One region of the Streptomyces sp. M2CJ-2 genome, then DNA from elsewhere that is predicted to be linked to it. Evidence: riboswitches for the same ligand, from Rfam matches in the RefSeq annotation. Region 1 holds a riboswitch; each other region holds the start of a gene.
What was found. Region 1 has a riboswitch for cyclic di-AMP ahead of JL475_RS25245 (M23 family metallopeptidase). Riboswitches for the same ligand answer to the same signal wherever they lie in the genome.
Positions count from the first base shown of each region.

Region 2: it holds a riboswitch for cyclic di-AMP, as region 1 does, so the genes downstream of both, JL475_RS32040 (M23 family metallopeptidase) here and JL475_RS25245 (M23 family metallopeptidase) in region 1, are expected to answer to the same signal.
Region 3: it holds a riboswitch for cyclic di-AMP, as region 1 does, so the genes downstream of both, JL475_RS01145 (C40 family peptidase) here and JL475_RS25245 (M23 family metallopeptidase) in region 1, are expected to answer to the same signal.

Region 1 covers NZ_JAESIF010000038.1:60,824-65,312, reverse strand. The annotation lists gene JL475_RS25260 (helix-turn-helix domain-containing protein) at 1-256, shown strand, start outside; gene JL475_RS25255 (DUF6126 family protein) at 253-375, shown strand; gene JL475_RS25250 (tyrosine-protein phosphatase) at 433-1,230, opposite strand; cyclic di-AMP (ydaO/yuaA leader) riboswitch at 1,694-1,856, shown strand; gene JL475_RS25245 (M23 family metallopeptidase) at 1,861-2,814, shown strand; gene JL475_RS25240 (SGNH/GDSL hydrolase family protein) at 3,050-3,835, shown strand; gene JL475_RS25235 (MBL fold metallo-hydrolase) at 4,029-4,489, shown strand, end outside.
Region 2 covers NZ_JAESIF010000070.1:12,234-16,722, forward strand. The annotation lists gene JL475_RS32030 (dihydrofolate reductase family protein) at 1-375, shown strand, start outside; tRNA gene JL475_RS32035 (tRNA-Met) at 452-525, shown strand; cyclic di-AMP (ydaO/yuaA leader) riboswitch at 840-997, shown strand; gene JL475_RS32040 (M23 family metallopeptidase) at 1,009-2,061, shown strand; gene JL475_RS32045 (PrsW family intramembrane metalloprotease) at 2,126-3,466, opposite strand; gene trmB (tRNA (guanosine(46)-N7)-methyltransferase TrmB) at 3,558-4,418, opposite strand; gene lhgO (L-2-hydroxyglutarate oxidase) at 4,456-4,489, opposite strand, start outside.
Region 3 covers NZ_JAESIF010000001.1:169,450-173,938, reverse strand. The annotation lists gene JL475_RS01155 (ATP-dependent Clp protease proteolytic subunit) at 1-148, shown strand, start outside; gene JL475_RS01150 (hypothetical protein) at 156-464, shown strand; cyclic di-AMP (ydaO/yuaA leader) riboswitch at 797-1,005, shown strand; gene JL475_RS01145 (C40 family peptidase) at 1,009-1,482, shown strand; gene JL475_RS01140 (ATP-binding protein) at 1,577-2,035, opposite strand; gene JL475_RS01135 (helix-turn-helix transcriptional regulator) at 2,247-3,107, shown strand; gene JL475_RS01130 (DUF397 domain-containing protein) at 3,117-3,341, shown strand; gene JL475_RS01125 (8-amino-7-oxononanoate synthase) at 3,429-4,489, opposite strand, start outside.

The sequences.
Region 1 (4,489 bases):
CGGCTCCCAGAGCGGCATCGTGCGGGTCCACCCGGGGGAGGAATGGCTGTACGTCCTCAAGGGGCGGCTGCTGCTGCGCCTCGGGGACGCGCTGCACCGGCTGGCCCCGGGCGACAGCGCGCACTTCGACTCGCTGACCCCGCACCGTATCGCCGCTCAGGACCCCGACGGGGTCGAGCTGCTCTTCGTGCATACCCTGTTGCAGAGCCCCACGGCCGCCCTGTGCCTGGGCCCCACCCATGGAGATGTGTCATGAAAGACCTGGAGGAGAAGTTCCCTCGCGCCCTGTGGGTGAGGCTGTTCGTCTACGTCGTGGTGGGGCACCTCTTCGCGGCCTTCATCTATCTGCTGTTCGCGCTGGGCGCGAAGCAGTAGCCCTCGGAGCCCGTCCGGGCGGTGCCCCCGTGAGGCACTGCCCGGACGGGTGGTCCCTCAGTCGAGCAGGCGCTCGCGCAGTCGCTCCCGGCTTTCGGGGGTGAGCCCGAGCGCCGTCTCGAGGTAGGGGTCCACGCCGCCCCAGGTCTCCTCGATGGTCTCCAGGGCGGCGGACAGATATTCGGCGCGGGCGTCGAACAGGGGGTCGAGCAGCTCCATGACCTCGGGGGAGTAGGCCGAGGCGGAGCTGCCGCTGCGACGCACCTTGTAGCGGCGGTGCTTGGCGCTGGACTTGAGGTAGTCGTCGAAGATCGCGTCCCGCTCCACGCCCAGGGCGAGCAGCGTCACCGCCACCGACAGGCCCGCGCGGTCCTTGCCCGCCGCGCAGTGCATCAGCGCGGGGGCGCCTTCCTCGGTGAGCGAGCGCAGCACCTGGGAGTGCTCGGCGGTGCGTTCCCTGACGATCGCGCGGTACGAGGCGATCATCCGGCCCGCCCCCTTGCCGTCGGCGAGGATCGAGCGCAGCTGGTCCAGGTCGCCGTCGCGGACCATCCTCCAGAACCGGGCGCCGTCGGCCGGGTCGCTCAGCGGCAGGTTCACATGGCGCACGCCGGGCAGTTCGATGTCGTGGCCGTCCAGCTTCTGGTCGGCCGCGTTGCGGAAGTCGAAGACGGTGCGCAGTCCCAGGGAGGACAGGAAGTCGGCGTCCGACGCGGTGGCGTGGGCGAGATGACCGCTGCGGAACAGCACGCCGTGCCGTACCCGGCGGCCGTCCACGGTCGGCAGTCCGCCCACGTCTCGGAAGTTCCGCACTCCGGTCAGCTCGGGTTCGGTCGACGGGATGTGCTGCGTCACAGGGGCCCCTCCCTCTCGCCGTCGGCGGGGAGGCGCCGACGGGTGTCACTCGACGATACGACATGCCTGTCGGGGGCAATGAGTTGTCCGCGGATCGGTCGGCACGGGCGTTCCGGGCCCGCCGTCCGGCCGGAGCGGAGCGCCCCCGATCGGGTAATTGAAGGCGTTCTGTCCGTTTAGTTCCATTCGACACAACGTGCCCCGATGGAAGGGGATATGGGGAGGGTGTGGTGAGCATCGTCATATCGGTGACGATGCGTTGTCGCCATGTTCACGTAATTCCGGTGTTTCGCAAGGGAATTCGGGGGGTGCGGGAAATCCGGGGCGACTCTGTGTGACGGAATTCAGGTCAATGGGGCACAGAAAAGGGCCTTCGCTCGGAACATCGCGCTTGTCCCTTTGTGGCGTGGTCGCCTACGTTCGCCATCGATCCGGACGGACGCCTAATCCTGCCGCCGCCCGGAGCCCGCACACACTGACCCGTGTACGGCAGGAGCGGGGGACCCACAGGTACCACCGCCTGTTCCGGTCTCCGGAACAGGCTCGGGGTTAAGTCGCGTCTCGACGCGGCCGGGCATCTCCAGTCCGAACCCGACAGCTCACCTCGTAGGCGCCGGAGAGGAATTCGTCATGCCCGCAAAGGGTAAGCACCGCCGTCCCCGCGCTCTGCGTTTCACCCGTTCCATCGCCGTCGCCGGCACCGGTGGCGTCGCGCTCGCCCTGCCGCTTCTCGGCGCCACCGGAGCGAACGCCGCCCCTGCGCAGGCGGCCCCGGAGAAGGCAGTCCAGTCGTTCTCCGTCGCCGACAAGAAGGCCGACGGCAAGAAGGCCGACAGCGGCAAGGACGGCGTCGCCCGCACGTACATCGTGAAGGGCGGCGACTACCTGGCGAAGATCGCCGAGTCCGAGAACATAGACGGCGGCTGGAAGCAGCTCTACGCCGACAACCGGGAGGCCGTGGGTGACGACCCGTCGCTCATCCACCCCGGTCTGAAGCTCTCCGTCGACGGCGAGGCCGCGACGAGCACGCCGAAGAAGTCGGCCTCTTCCGGTCCTTCCGGTTCCCTGGGTCTGCCCTCTTCGTCCGCTCCGTCCTCCGCGCCGAAGCAGTCCGAGCAGTCCGCGCCGAAGGCCTCCTCCGGCGCCACGACCGCGAACCGGGCCGCGAACACCTCCGCTTACAGCTCGCCGGTGCCCGGTGGCGGCCTCGGCACCGCCTACAAGGTGGCCGGCAGCATGTGGTCCAGCGGCTACCACACCGGTGTCGACTTCGCCATTCCGACCGGTACCTCCCTGAAGGCCGTCGGCCCGGGCACCGTCGTCTCCGCGGGCTGGGCCGGTGCGTACGGCAACCAGGTCGTCATCAAGCTCGAGGACGGCCACTACGCCCAGTACGCCCACCTGTCCTCGCTGTCCGTCTCGGCCGGCCAGACCGTGAGCGGCGGCCAGCAGGTCGGCCTCTCGGGGTCCACCGGCAACTCGACCGGCCCGCACCTGCACTTCGAGATCCGCACCACGCCGAACTACGGCTCGGACGTGGACCCGGTCGCCTACCTCGGTGCGAAGGGCATCTCCATCGCCTGACCCCCGCGACGACCCGCCTGACGCACGGCGAAGGCCGGACCCCGATCCCGGGGTCCGGCCTTCGCCGTGTTTCGCCCTCAACGTTCTCGCCGACAGGACTGTTCCGGAATGGGGCAATGCTTCGGGAGTGGCTTATCTCACCGCGCGTCAACCCCTTCCTACGGTCGCGTAGGTCACATTCGAAAGGGAATCATGTCCCCTCGTGGCAGACGATTCGAAGAGTGACAGCACATCAGTGATCGGGTCGTACGTGGCGGTGGGGGACAGCTTCACCGAGGGCGTCGGCGACCCCGGCCCGGACGGGGCGTTCGTCGGCTGGGCCGACCGGTTCGCCGTACTTCTCGCCGACCTTCGCCCCGAAGGCGACTTCCGGTACACGAATCTCGCGGTGCGCGGAAAACTGCTCGACCAGATCATGGCCGACCAGGTTCCGCGGGCCGTCGAACTGGCTCCCGCACTGGTCTCCTTCTGTGCGGGCGGCAACGACATCCTCCGCCCCGGCACCGACCCCGACGAGGTGGCCGAGCGTTTCGAGCGGGCTGTGGCCGCGCTCACGGCGGTCTCCGGCACGGTCCTGGTGACCACGGGGTTCGACACCCGGGGCGTGCCCCTGCTCAAGCATCTGCGCGGCAAGATCGCCACCTACAACGGGCATGTGCGGGCCGTCGCCGACCGGTACGGCTGCCCGGTGCTCGACCTGTGGTCCCTGAAGAGCGTCCAGGACCGCAGGGCCTGGGACGCCGACCGGCTCCACCTGTCGCCCGAGGGGCACACGCGCGTGGCGCTCCGCGCGGGCCAGACCCTCGGCCTGGACGTCCCGGCCGACCCGGAGCAGCCCTGGCCCCCGCTGCCGCCGCGCGGCAGCCTCGACGTCCGGCGGGACGACGTCCACTGGGCGCGCGAGTACCTGGTGCCGTGGATAGGGCGCCGGTTGCGCGGGGAGTCCTCGGGGGACCACGTGACGGCAAAGGGGACGCTGTCCCCGGACGACATCAAGGTGAGGATCGCCTCAGTGGCGTAACGCCGGCGGGGACGGAGGCGGCCGCCGGGCCCGGGGGCGGGGTGCGGGAGCAGACGCCCGCACCCCGCCCCCGTGAGGAGCCGGAGCCCCCAGGGCACGTCGCCCCGGGCGGCCGGTTCTGCCCCGTCCGCCACGGCGGTACCGGGCCGTCCGCACATAATGGGATGTCTGACCGACTCCGCTGGGAGGCATCGTGGCCGGTTTCCGTTCCCAGAGCTCCGGGATCCGTGCGCTACGGTCCGCGGCCTTCGGCGCGGACCCGAGCGGAGAGCGCATGGCGCGCATCCGCAGATCCCCGCACTACCGGGACGGGGTGTTCCAGAACCCCGGGGGCCCCACCCGGCCCCGGTCCGAGGGCTCGGCCCGAGACCTGGTGAAGACCTACTTCGACAAGGAGACCCGGTACAACCGCGCGCCGCGCGGCACCGTGCCGGTGCACTCCACCACCCTCGCCGATCTGGCCCGCCCGCCGGTCACCGGGCTGCGTCTCACCTGGATGGGCCACTCCAGCGTCCTCACGGAGATCGACGGTCAGCGGGTCCTGTTCGACCCCGTGTGGGGCGAGCGCTGCTCCCCGTTCCCCTTCGTCGGACCCCGGCGGCTGCACCCGGTGCCCCTGCCGCTGGCCGCGCTCGGCCCGGTCGACGTCGTGGT
Region 2 (4,489 bases), on a different contig from region 1:
GTGGGCGCGGTGGTGGTCGCGGCCGACGGCACCGAGCTGGCCCGCGGCCACTCCCGGGAGGGCGGTGATCCGGTGGTGCACGCCGAGGAGGCCGCCCTCGCCAAGGCCGACCCCACGGATCCGCGGCTCGCGACCGCCACCGTGTACTCCAGCCTGGAACCCTGCGCGCGTCGCGCCTCGCGTCCGGCGCCCTGCGCGCGGCTGATCCTGGACGCGGGGGTACGGCGGGTGGTCACCGCCTGGCGGGAGCCGGACACCTTCGTGGCGGACGCCGACGGCAGCGGAGTGCTGGCCGCCGGGGGAGCCCAGGTCGTCGTACTGCCCGAGCACGAGGAGGCCGCCACGGCGCCGAACGGTCATCTGATCGGCCGGTGACGCGGGGGTCGGCGGCAAGCGGCGACAAGGAGTGTGCGGAGTGTCCCCCGCATGCCGTATGCTGGTGACACAACGACGCGGGGTGGAGCAGCTCGGTAGCTCGCTGGGCTCATAACCCAGAGGTCGCAGGTTCAAATCCTGTCCCCGCTACTGAAGGCCGAGGGCCGGAACCCGAAAGGGTTCCGGCCCTCGGCCGTTCTCGGCTTCCGCCCCGTCGTCCTGGCTTCCGCGCCGTTGTCACGCCAGGTGATCGGACCACCGCGCTGCGCATAACAACTGATAAACCGTCAGTTTCAATGTGACGTGCGAGGCAGAGTCAACTCGCCCGTTTTTGCCCGGCCGTGGCGCTTAAGTCCGTGTGGAAATCGTTAACGATCAAGAGGAACGGCTTGGAATCCGACCCCTACCTCTATTAACGTTCGATAACGCAGCGCGGTCGTCCCAGCCGTCACACGAGTCGGCTCCGTGCGCACGCGCCGAATCCCGCAAGGGAACCGGGGAACCAACATCTTGGGGTGAATCGCGTGGATGCCCCCGTGGAGACACGGAGGGTATACGCGCGTAGGAGACCTTCCTGCTCCGAACCCGTCAGCTAACCCGGTAGGCGAGAAGGAAGGAAAGGAGTACGCCCACGTGGCGTCGAACCGGCCTGCTCCCGAGGCCCCCTTCATGCCGAGCCAGTACGACGGCGACACCTTCGTCTACGGCGGCGTCCGCCCCGGCGAGGCCCCCTTCGAGGAGTGGAACCCCACCGAGGAGTCCGTCCGCCCCGTGCGCGGTCGGCACCGCGTCGGCAAGCAGCGCGGCGGAGGCCTCGCCCGCAGCTCCACGGTCCTGGGCGTCGGTGTCATAGCCGCCGTCGCCGGCGGTGGCATGGCCAGCGCCCAGTCCGGCAAGCCGCCGGTCTCGATCTCGATGCCGGACCTTCCCTCTGTCGGTTCCCTCATCTCCGGTGAGGAAACCCCCGAGGGTTCCGCCACCGCGCTCAGCGACATCGGTGTGGTCGCCGACGAGGCCACCGAGCAGGGCGCCTCCGACGCCGGCGAGGCGCTGCACGCCCGGATCATGGCCCAGGTCGAGCAGCAGCAGAGCCAGGCCGAGGACAAGGCCGCCGCCGAGGCCGCCGCCGCCGCGGAGAAGGAGGCCAAGGAGAAGGCCGCCGCCGCGAAGAAGGAGGCGGAGGAGAAGGCCGCCGAGGCGAAGCGGAAGGCCGCCGAGGAGAAGCGGAAGGCGGAGGAGGAGGCCAAGAAGAAGGCCGAGGCCGAGCGCCTCGCCGAGCTGGCCCGGCAGTACGCGCTGCCCACCTCCTCGTACACCGTCTCCTCGACCTTCGGTCAGGCCGGCGCCTACTGGTCCTCCGGCCAGCACACCGGCCTGGACTTCGCCGCTCCCACGGGCACGCTGATCAAGGCGGTCCACACCGGCACGATCACCTCCGCCGGCTGGGACGGCTCCTACGGCTACAAGACCGTGCTGACGCTCGACGACGGCACCGAGATCTGGTACGCCCACCAGTCCTCCATCAACGTCAGCGTCGGCCAGCAGGTCAACACCGGCGACGTGATCGGACGCGTCGGCTCCACCGGCAACTCCACCGGTGCCCACCTCCACCTGGAGGTCCACACCGCCGGCGGCGCGGGCATCGACCCGATGGCCTGGCTCCAGTCGAAGGGCCTCACCGTCTGAGACGACCACAGTCCCGGCAGTCCTGACGACGACCCCCCGACGTCAGGGCTGCCGGTCAGGCGTTTCAGGGGTGGTACGGGTATGTGTACGGGTTCGGCCGGTACGCGGAATGCCCGTGGTACGCGGGGTGCGGGGCATACGCGAGGCTCGTCGCACCGTGCATGCCGTACACGCCGTACGCACCGTGCACCGGCCAGGGCGGCACAGGCGGCGCGGTGGCGCGGGCCGCGTGCTCCAGGGCCGGGCGGGCCGCGTCGCGGCGGCGCCACAGTTCCCGCAGCAGCTCCCCCTCCTGTGCGGCGAAGTCCGTGCCCACGCGGCCGCGGCGTGCCCGGTGCCGCAGGAACGCCAGGGACGTCGCGTACGCCTCGTACCGCGCCACCGTCCGTGCCGCCGCCCGGCCCCCGTGCCGGCGCGCGTACCGCCGGGCGACGCGCCGGGCCCGCATCGAGCCGAGTGCGAACGGCTGGGCCGGGCTCAGCCAGCCGGCGGCCACGTACACGGGCAGTTCCGTGCGCACGGTCCGCAGCTCGCGCTGCCGCGTCCACACCACCAGCCAGGTCAGCAGGCCGAACGACGGCACCATGAACGCCCCGTACACGGCGAAGAAGCCGTACTCGCCGAGGACCGAGGAGCCGTTCCACAGCGCGTGCATGCCCATCGCGAGCAGCAGGCCGCCCAGCGGCGGCAGGACGCGCCACAGGCGCCGGCGTTCGGTGGCGAGCGCGGAGATGCCGAAGCCGATGCCGGTGAGCACGGTGAAGAGCGGGTGCGCGAACGGCGACATCACGACGCGGACGAAGAAGGTCGCCGCGGTGACGGAGGCGACACCGCTGCCGCCGGTGAGCTGGTCGGTGCCGAAGGCGTTGCCCAGGTAGAGGATGTTCTCGGTGAAGGCGAAGCCGGTGGCGGTGACCCCGGCTGTCACCACGCCGTCGAGGATCCCGGTGAAGTCGCGTCTGCGGAAGAGGAAGACCAGCAGGACGGCGGCGGCCTTCGCCGACTCCTCCACTATGGGGGCTATGACGGTCGCGCCGAGGGTGTCGGCGCGGGACGGGTCCGCCGTCTCCGTCGCTATCCACTGGGTGGCGAAGCTGTTGGCGACGATCGCCATCAGCGCGGCGGCGCAGGCGCCCCACGCGAAGGAGAAGACGAGGTTGCGCCAGGGGCCCGGTGCGACACGGTCCAGCCAGCGGAAGGCGGCTATGAGCAGCGGCACCGGGAGGACGGCGAGGCCGAGGCCGACCAGGAAGCCCTCCGTGCCGGTCTGCTCGCGGACCAGACCCAGGATGACCAGGCCGGAGAGCGCGAGGAGGGCGATCAGCGCCCCGTAGCGCACCCAGGGCCGCTGCCACCAGTGCACGTGCCCCGGGGCCCGCCCGGACGGCCCGGCGGGGTGTGCCACCGCGCCGGGCTGTGTCGGATACGGACGGCTGGTGTCCACGGCATTGACCCTAACGAGGGAAGGGCGCTGCCCGCAGGTACGCCGGGTGGGCTCAGGGGCGGGTGGGGGATTGCCCGGTGGGTCGGCCACCGGGCCGGTCGTCGTGTGGTACGCGACGGAACAGCAGGTCGTTCACCACATGGCCCTTCTCCAGCCCCTGCCCCTCGAAACGGGTCAGCGGGCGGAACTCCGGACGCGGCGCGAAACCACCGTCCGCCACGGTGTTCTCGAAGGCGGGATGGGCGGTCAGCACCTCGAGCATCTGCTGGGCGTACGGCTCCCAGTCGGTGGCGCAGTGCACGACCGCGCCCGGTGCCAGACGGGTCGCGGCGAGGGTGAGGAAGTCGGGCTGGATCAGCCGGCGCTTGTGGTGCCGCTTCTTGGGCCAGGGGTCGGGGAAGAAGACGCGCAGCCCGCTCAGGGAGTCGGGGGTGATCATCTCGCGGAGCAGGATGATCGCGTCGCCGTTGCCGACGCGCACGTTGTCCAGGCCGTGCTGGTCGGCGAGGTTGAGCAGATGGCCCTGGCCGGGTGTGTGGACGTCCACGGCGAGGATGTTGGTGCCGGGGTCGGCGGCGGCCATGCGCACGGTGGCCTCACCCATGCCGAAGCCGATCTCGAGGACGACGGGGCGGTCGTTGCCGAAGAAGTCGGCGAGGTCGAGCGGGCGGCGCCCGTCGACGTCGAAGCCCCACCGGTGCCACAGCCGCTGCAGCGCGTCCGCCTGCCCGGCGGTGACCCGGCTCCGACGCGGCTGGAAACTCCGGATCCGCCGCTCGAAGTGCGACCCGGCGGGATCGGCCTTCGGACCGTCGGGGAAGCGGGGCTCCCCCCTCTCCCGGGTACGGCGGATCGACACACCGGGCGCGTGCTCGGCGTGCGGGGCTGCGGAGGTGTTCAAGGAGTCAGACACAGTGCTCTCGATTTTACGGCGGCCCGCACGGCGGCCCTCAGGGTGACTCCGTGATCGCGTCGGCGCCCCGC
Region 3 (4,489 bases), on a different contig from region 1:
CCGGCACACCCGCCGCACCCCGGAGCAGGCACGGTCGGACATCGAGCGGGACACGGTCCTCGACGCCCGGGCAGCGGTGGACTACGGCCTCGCGGACCGGATCGTGACCCGCCGCGAGGGCCTCCAGGCCACTCCCGGCACGAGGTGAGCCGCCGATGTTGCCACCCGAACTACCGCCGCTGCCCGCGCTGACCAGCGCCGAGGCCGAGTTGATCGACCGTTACCTCGAGGCCGTCGACCTGCTCGGCCGGATCAACCCGGCCCGCGACGGTGACACCTACCGGGGACTGCGTGCCGCGCAGGCACTGGTCGGCAAGGCCGTCGCCCTGCGCGACGCACTGGCCCTGATGCACCGGCGCGGCGAGACCGAACTGCACACCGCCACCCTGGCCCGCGCGTTGCGGGTGCTGGACGGCGAGCGACGCACGGCCCGCGTCATCCTGCCTCCGGGCTCCGGCAGTTGACGCCCCTACCGGTCCGGACGGGGCGTGCGCCGGCGTCACGTCCGCACCTGAGTCGAAACGGACCAAAAGACGTACCCCCATGCGGCGTAGATGCGCGACTTCTTTTCGGGCCGCCGAGGTTGCGCACCACGCGCACCCCATTTCGGAATCAAGTACTCCGATGCTGGTCCGGGGCTCCTCGGCACCCTGGACGGTGCCCCGAACGCAGCGCTGTCCACCCGAACGGATGAGTGGTGAGTAACAACACAAACCCCCGGTTCCAGTGGGATTTCGGGCCGACCATTGCCAAGATCGCTCACTGACGACAAGCCCCCGCCGCCGCGGCGGGGCGATCCGGGCGGACGCCGAGTCCTGCCGCCGCCCGGATGACCGGTCGACAGGAGTGGATCGGCAGGAGTGGAGGACCCGAGCACGACGGGTCGCCGGAGCGGAGGTTCTCGTTCCGAGCAGCCCTTGGGGTGAAGCCGCACATGTGCGGCCGGGCAACTTCGCCAGCCCGAATCCGACAGGTCATCCTTCACAGGCGGCTGACGAAGGGTTGCGCATGTCCGCGCTCAATCGTGTCCCGTCTCTCATGGCTCGGGCCGGCACGGCCTCGGCTCTCACCCTCGCCGCCGTGGGCGGCTCGCTCGTGGTTCCCGGTGCCGCCTCGGAGGCGGCGGCAGCGAGTACGGCCACCAAGGCCCTCCAGGTCGCGGCGTCCAAGGAGGGTTCGCCCTACCGGTGGGGCGCCACCGGACCGTCCCGCTTCGACTGCTCCGGCCTGACCCTCTACTCCTTCAAGAAGGCGGGCAAGAAACTGCCGCGCACCGCCGCCCAGCAGTACAACAAGACACGCCAGGTCTCGGCCTCCCAACGCAAGGCGGGCGACCTGGTGTTCTTCCACTCGGGCCAGAACATCTACCACGTCGGCATCTACGCGGGCCAGAACAAGATCTGGCACGCCCCGAAGACCGGGGACGTGGTGCGCCTGCAGAAGATCTGGACCCGCAGCGTCTGGTACGGCCGGGTCGGCTGAGCCGCGGGGCGGCGGCACACCCCCCTGTCGCCGCCTCCGCCGCTTTGTCGGGGAGTCACCGACGCGGCTGAGCCGTGCCGTTCCGTCGTGGCCCCTACGGCTCCTGCCGTCCCGCCGCCGTGACCGGCTCGGCCGGGACGGCCCACGGGAGCACGACGAAGACGGTCTTGCCGCCGTCCCTGGTGGGGCGGACCCTCATCCTGCCGCCGCGCTCCGCGGTCAGCCAGCGGATGATGACCAACCCCCGGCCGTTGTCCTGCTGGACCGCGGCGGGGAGCCGCTTGGGGAACCTCGGATGACTGTCGGTGACTCCGATGCGCAACCGCTCGTCGTGGTCGAGGGCGATGTCCACCGTGAACGTGGGCGACTGCCCGAGGGTGTGCTGCACGGCGTTGGTGGCCAGTTCGGACACGATCAGCCGCACGGTGTCGGACACTTCCGTGTCCGCCGGCATGCCCCACTCCGCCAGCGTGTCCATCACATGGACGCGCGCGGCGGAAACCGAGGCCGGATCGCTCGGCAGAGTGATGGATGCTTCCAGATGGTCTGCCATGGCGACGTCGTCCCTTTCCCACGGGTCCACGGTCCGGCACGGAGCGGCTGATTCGAGTACGGTCCCGCACTGGTGCTTCGTCGCCAGACTGCCATCACCGCAGGGTGTGGGCGACGATACGGCCAAGATATGCATATATCTGTCGCTCAAATCGGTGAACTCTGCGACGAGAGACCGTATGCGGGTGGCTCATGGGGAGTAAGGGGGAACGATGCAGCACGGTCCCGCGGTACGCCGCCGGAAACTGGGTGCCGAACTGCGCTCGCTGCGCACGTCGGCGGGGTTCACGAGCGGTGAGGCGGCCCGCCTGGTGGGCTGGCACCAGTCGAAGGTGAGCCGGATCGAGACGGGCACGAGCGGGGTGAAACCGGCCGATGTGCGGTTACTGCTCGACGCCTACGGCTTGGCGGACCGTCAGCTGCGGGAGTTGCTGCTGGTGTTGGCGGGGTCCGACGACAGCGGCGGACGGCATCACTGGTGGCACGCGTACCGGGGGGTACTGCCACCCACCTACCGGGACTTCATCAGCCTGGAGTCCCAGGCCGGCGCGATGCGCACCCTGGAGACCACAGTGGTTCCCGGGCTGTTGCAGACACCCGAGTACGCGCGGGCGGTGACCGAGGCCGCGCTGGAGGGCGCTTCGAAGGAGCGGCTGGACACGCTGGTGGAAGTGCGGCTGGCCCGGCAGGACGTGCTGCGGACGGAGCCGCCCCTGGAGCTGGCCGCCGTCCTGGACGAGGCGGTGCTGCGCCGGGAGGTCGGCGGTCCCGGCGTAATGACCCGGCAGCTGAACCGGCTCGTGGAGGCGGCACGCCTTCCCCATGTGCGGCTCCAGATCCTGCCGTTCACGGCAGGGGCGCACATCGGCGTCACCGGTCCTTTCGTCATCTTCTCATTTTCGCGCACCGCCGATCTGGATGTCGTGGTTCTCGACCACTTGACGAGTAGCCTCTATCTCGAGCGGAAAGAAGACCTCCGGGTGTACTCGGAGGCTTTCAACGCCCTTTCGATCCACGCCCTTTCGCCCGAGGACTCGTTGGATTTCATCGCCGGGACAGCTGCCGGCGCGTAAGGAGGCACGATGCCCGTACCGCCTCGGACCCTTCCCTCCAGCACCGACCTGCACGGTGTGCGGTGGCTGCGCAGCAGCCACAGCACGGGAGCGAACAACTGCGTCGAGACGGCCAGGCCCGCCACCGGCCCGGGTGCCGGGCTGCTCGCCGTACGCGATTCCAAGGACCCGTCCGGACCCGCGCTGCTCATCTCCCCCGGGAGCTGGACGAAGTTCGTGGCCTCGGTCCGCTGACCGGCAGCACCACCGACCCGACCACCCGACCGGCACCACCGACCGAACCGTCCGTCGTCGAGCGACCCACGGCCGTGCCCCGCCGACTCATGGCCGCGTCTCGCCGACCACCTGTACAGCGCGTTCGATCTCGGCCCCGGACAGGTCCGCGCGGGCGGTCAGTCTGAGCCGTGAGATGCCGTCGGGCACGGAAGGAGGACGGAAGCAGCCCACGGACAGGCCGGCCGCCCGGCAGTCGGCCGCCCATCGCACGGCCTGCTCCGGGGACGGGGCGCGCACGGAGACGACCGCGGCGTCGGGACGCACCGCTCGAAGACCCGCGGCCGTCAGCCGTCCGTGCAGTTCGCGCGCCACCTCGCCCGCCCGTGCGGCACGCCCGGGTTCCCGGCGCAGCAGCCGGAGCGCCGACAGCGCGGCGCCGGCGGCCGCGGGGGCGAGGCCCGTGTCGAAGATGAACGTCCGGGCCGCGTTGACGAGGTGTTCGACGACCCGTGCCGGGCCGAGCACCGCCCCGCCCTGGCTGCCGAGCGACTTGGACAGCGTGACCGTCGCGACGACGTCGTCGGCGCCGGCGAGTCCGGCCGCGTGCGGGGCGCCGCGTCCGCCGTCGCCCAGCACCCCGAGGCCGTGGGCGTCGTCGAGCACCAGTCCCGCGCCGTGCTCCCGGCACGCCTCGGCCAGCGCGGTGAGCGGGGCGGCGTCCCCGTCGACCGAGAAGACCGTGTCGGACACCACGACGGCCGGTCCGGCGTGCCCGTCCAGCGCCTTGCGCACGGCGTCCGGGTCGGCGTGCGCCGCGACCCGCGTCCCGCCGCGGGCCAGCCGGCAGCCGTCGATCAGCGAGGCGTGGTTGCCCGCGTCGGACACGATCAGCGAGCCGTGCGGGGCCAGCGCGGTGACGGCGGCGAGGTTGGCCGCGTAGCCGGAGGAGAAGACGAGGGCCGCCTCGAAGCCACAGAAGTCCGCCAGTTCGCGTTCCAGCGCGGTGTGCAGTTCGGTGGTGCCGGTGACGAGCCGGGACCCGGTCGCCCCGCCGCCCCAGGTCCGCGCGGCCCGTGCCGCGCCCTCAGTGACCTCCGGATGGCGGGCCAGGCCCAGGTAGTCGTTGCTCGCCAGATCGAGGAGCGGCGCGTCGGCGGCCCGCGGGC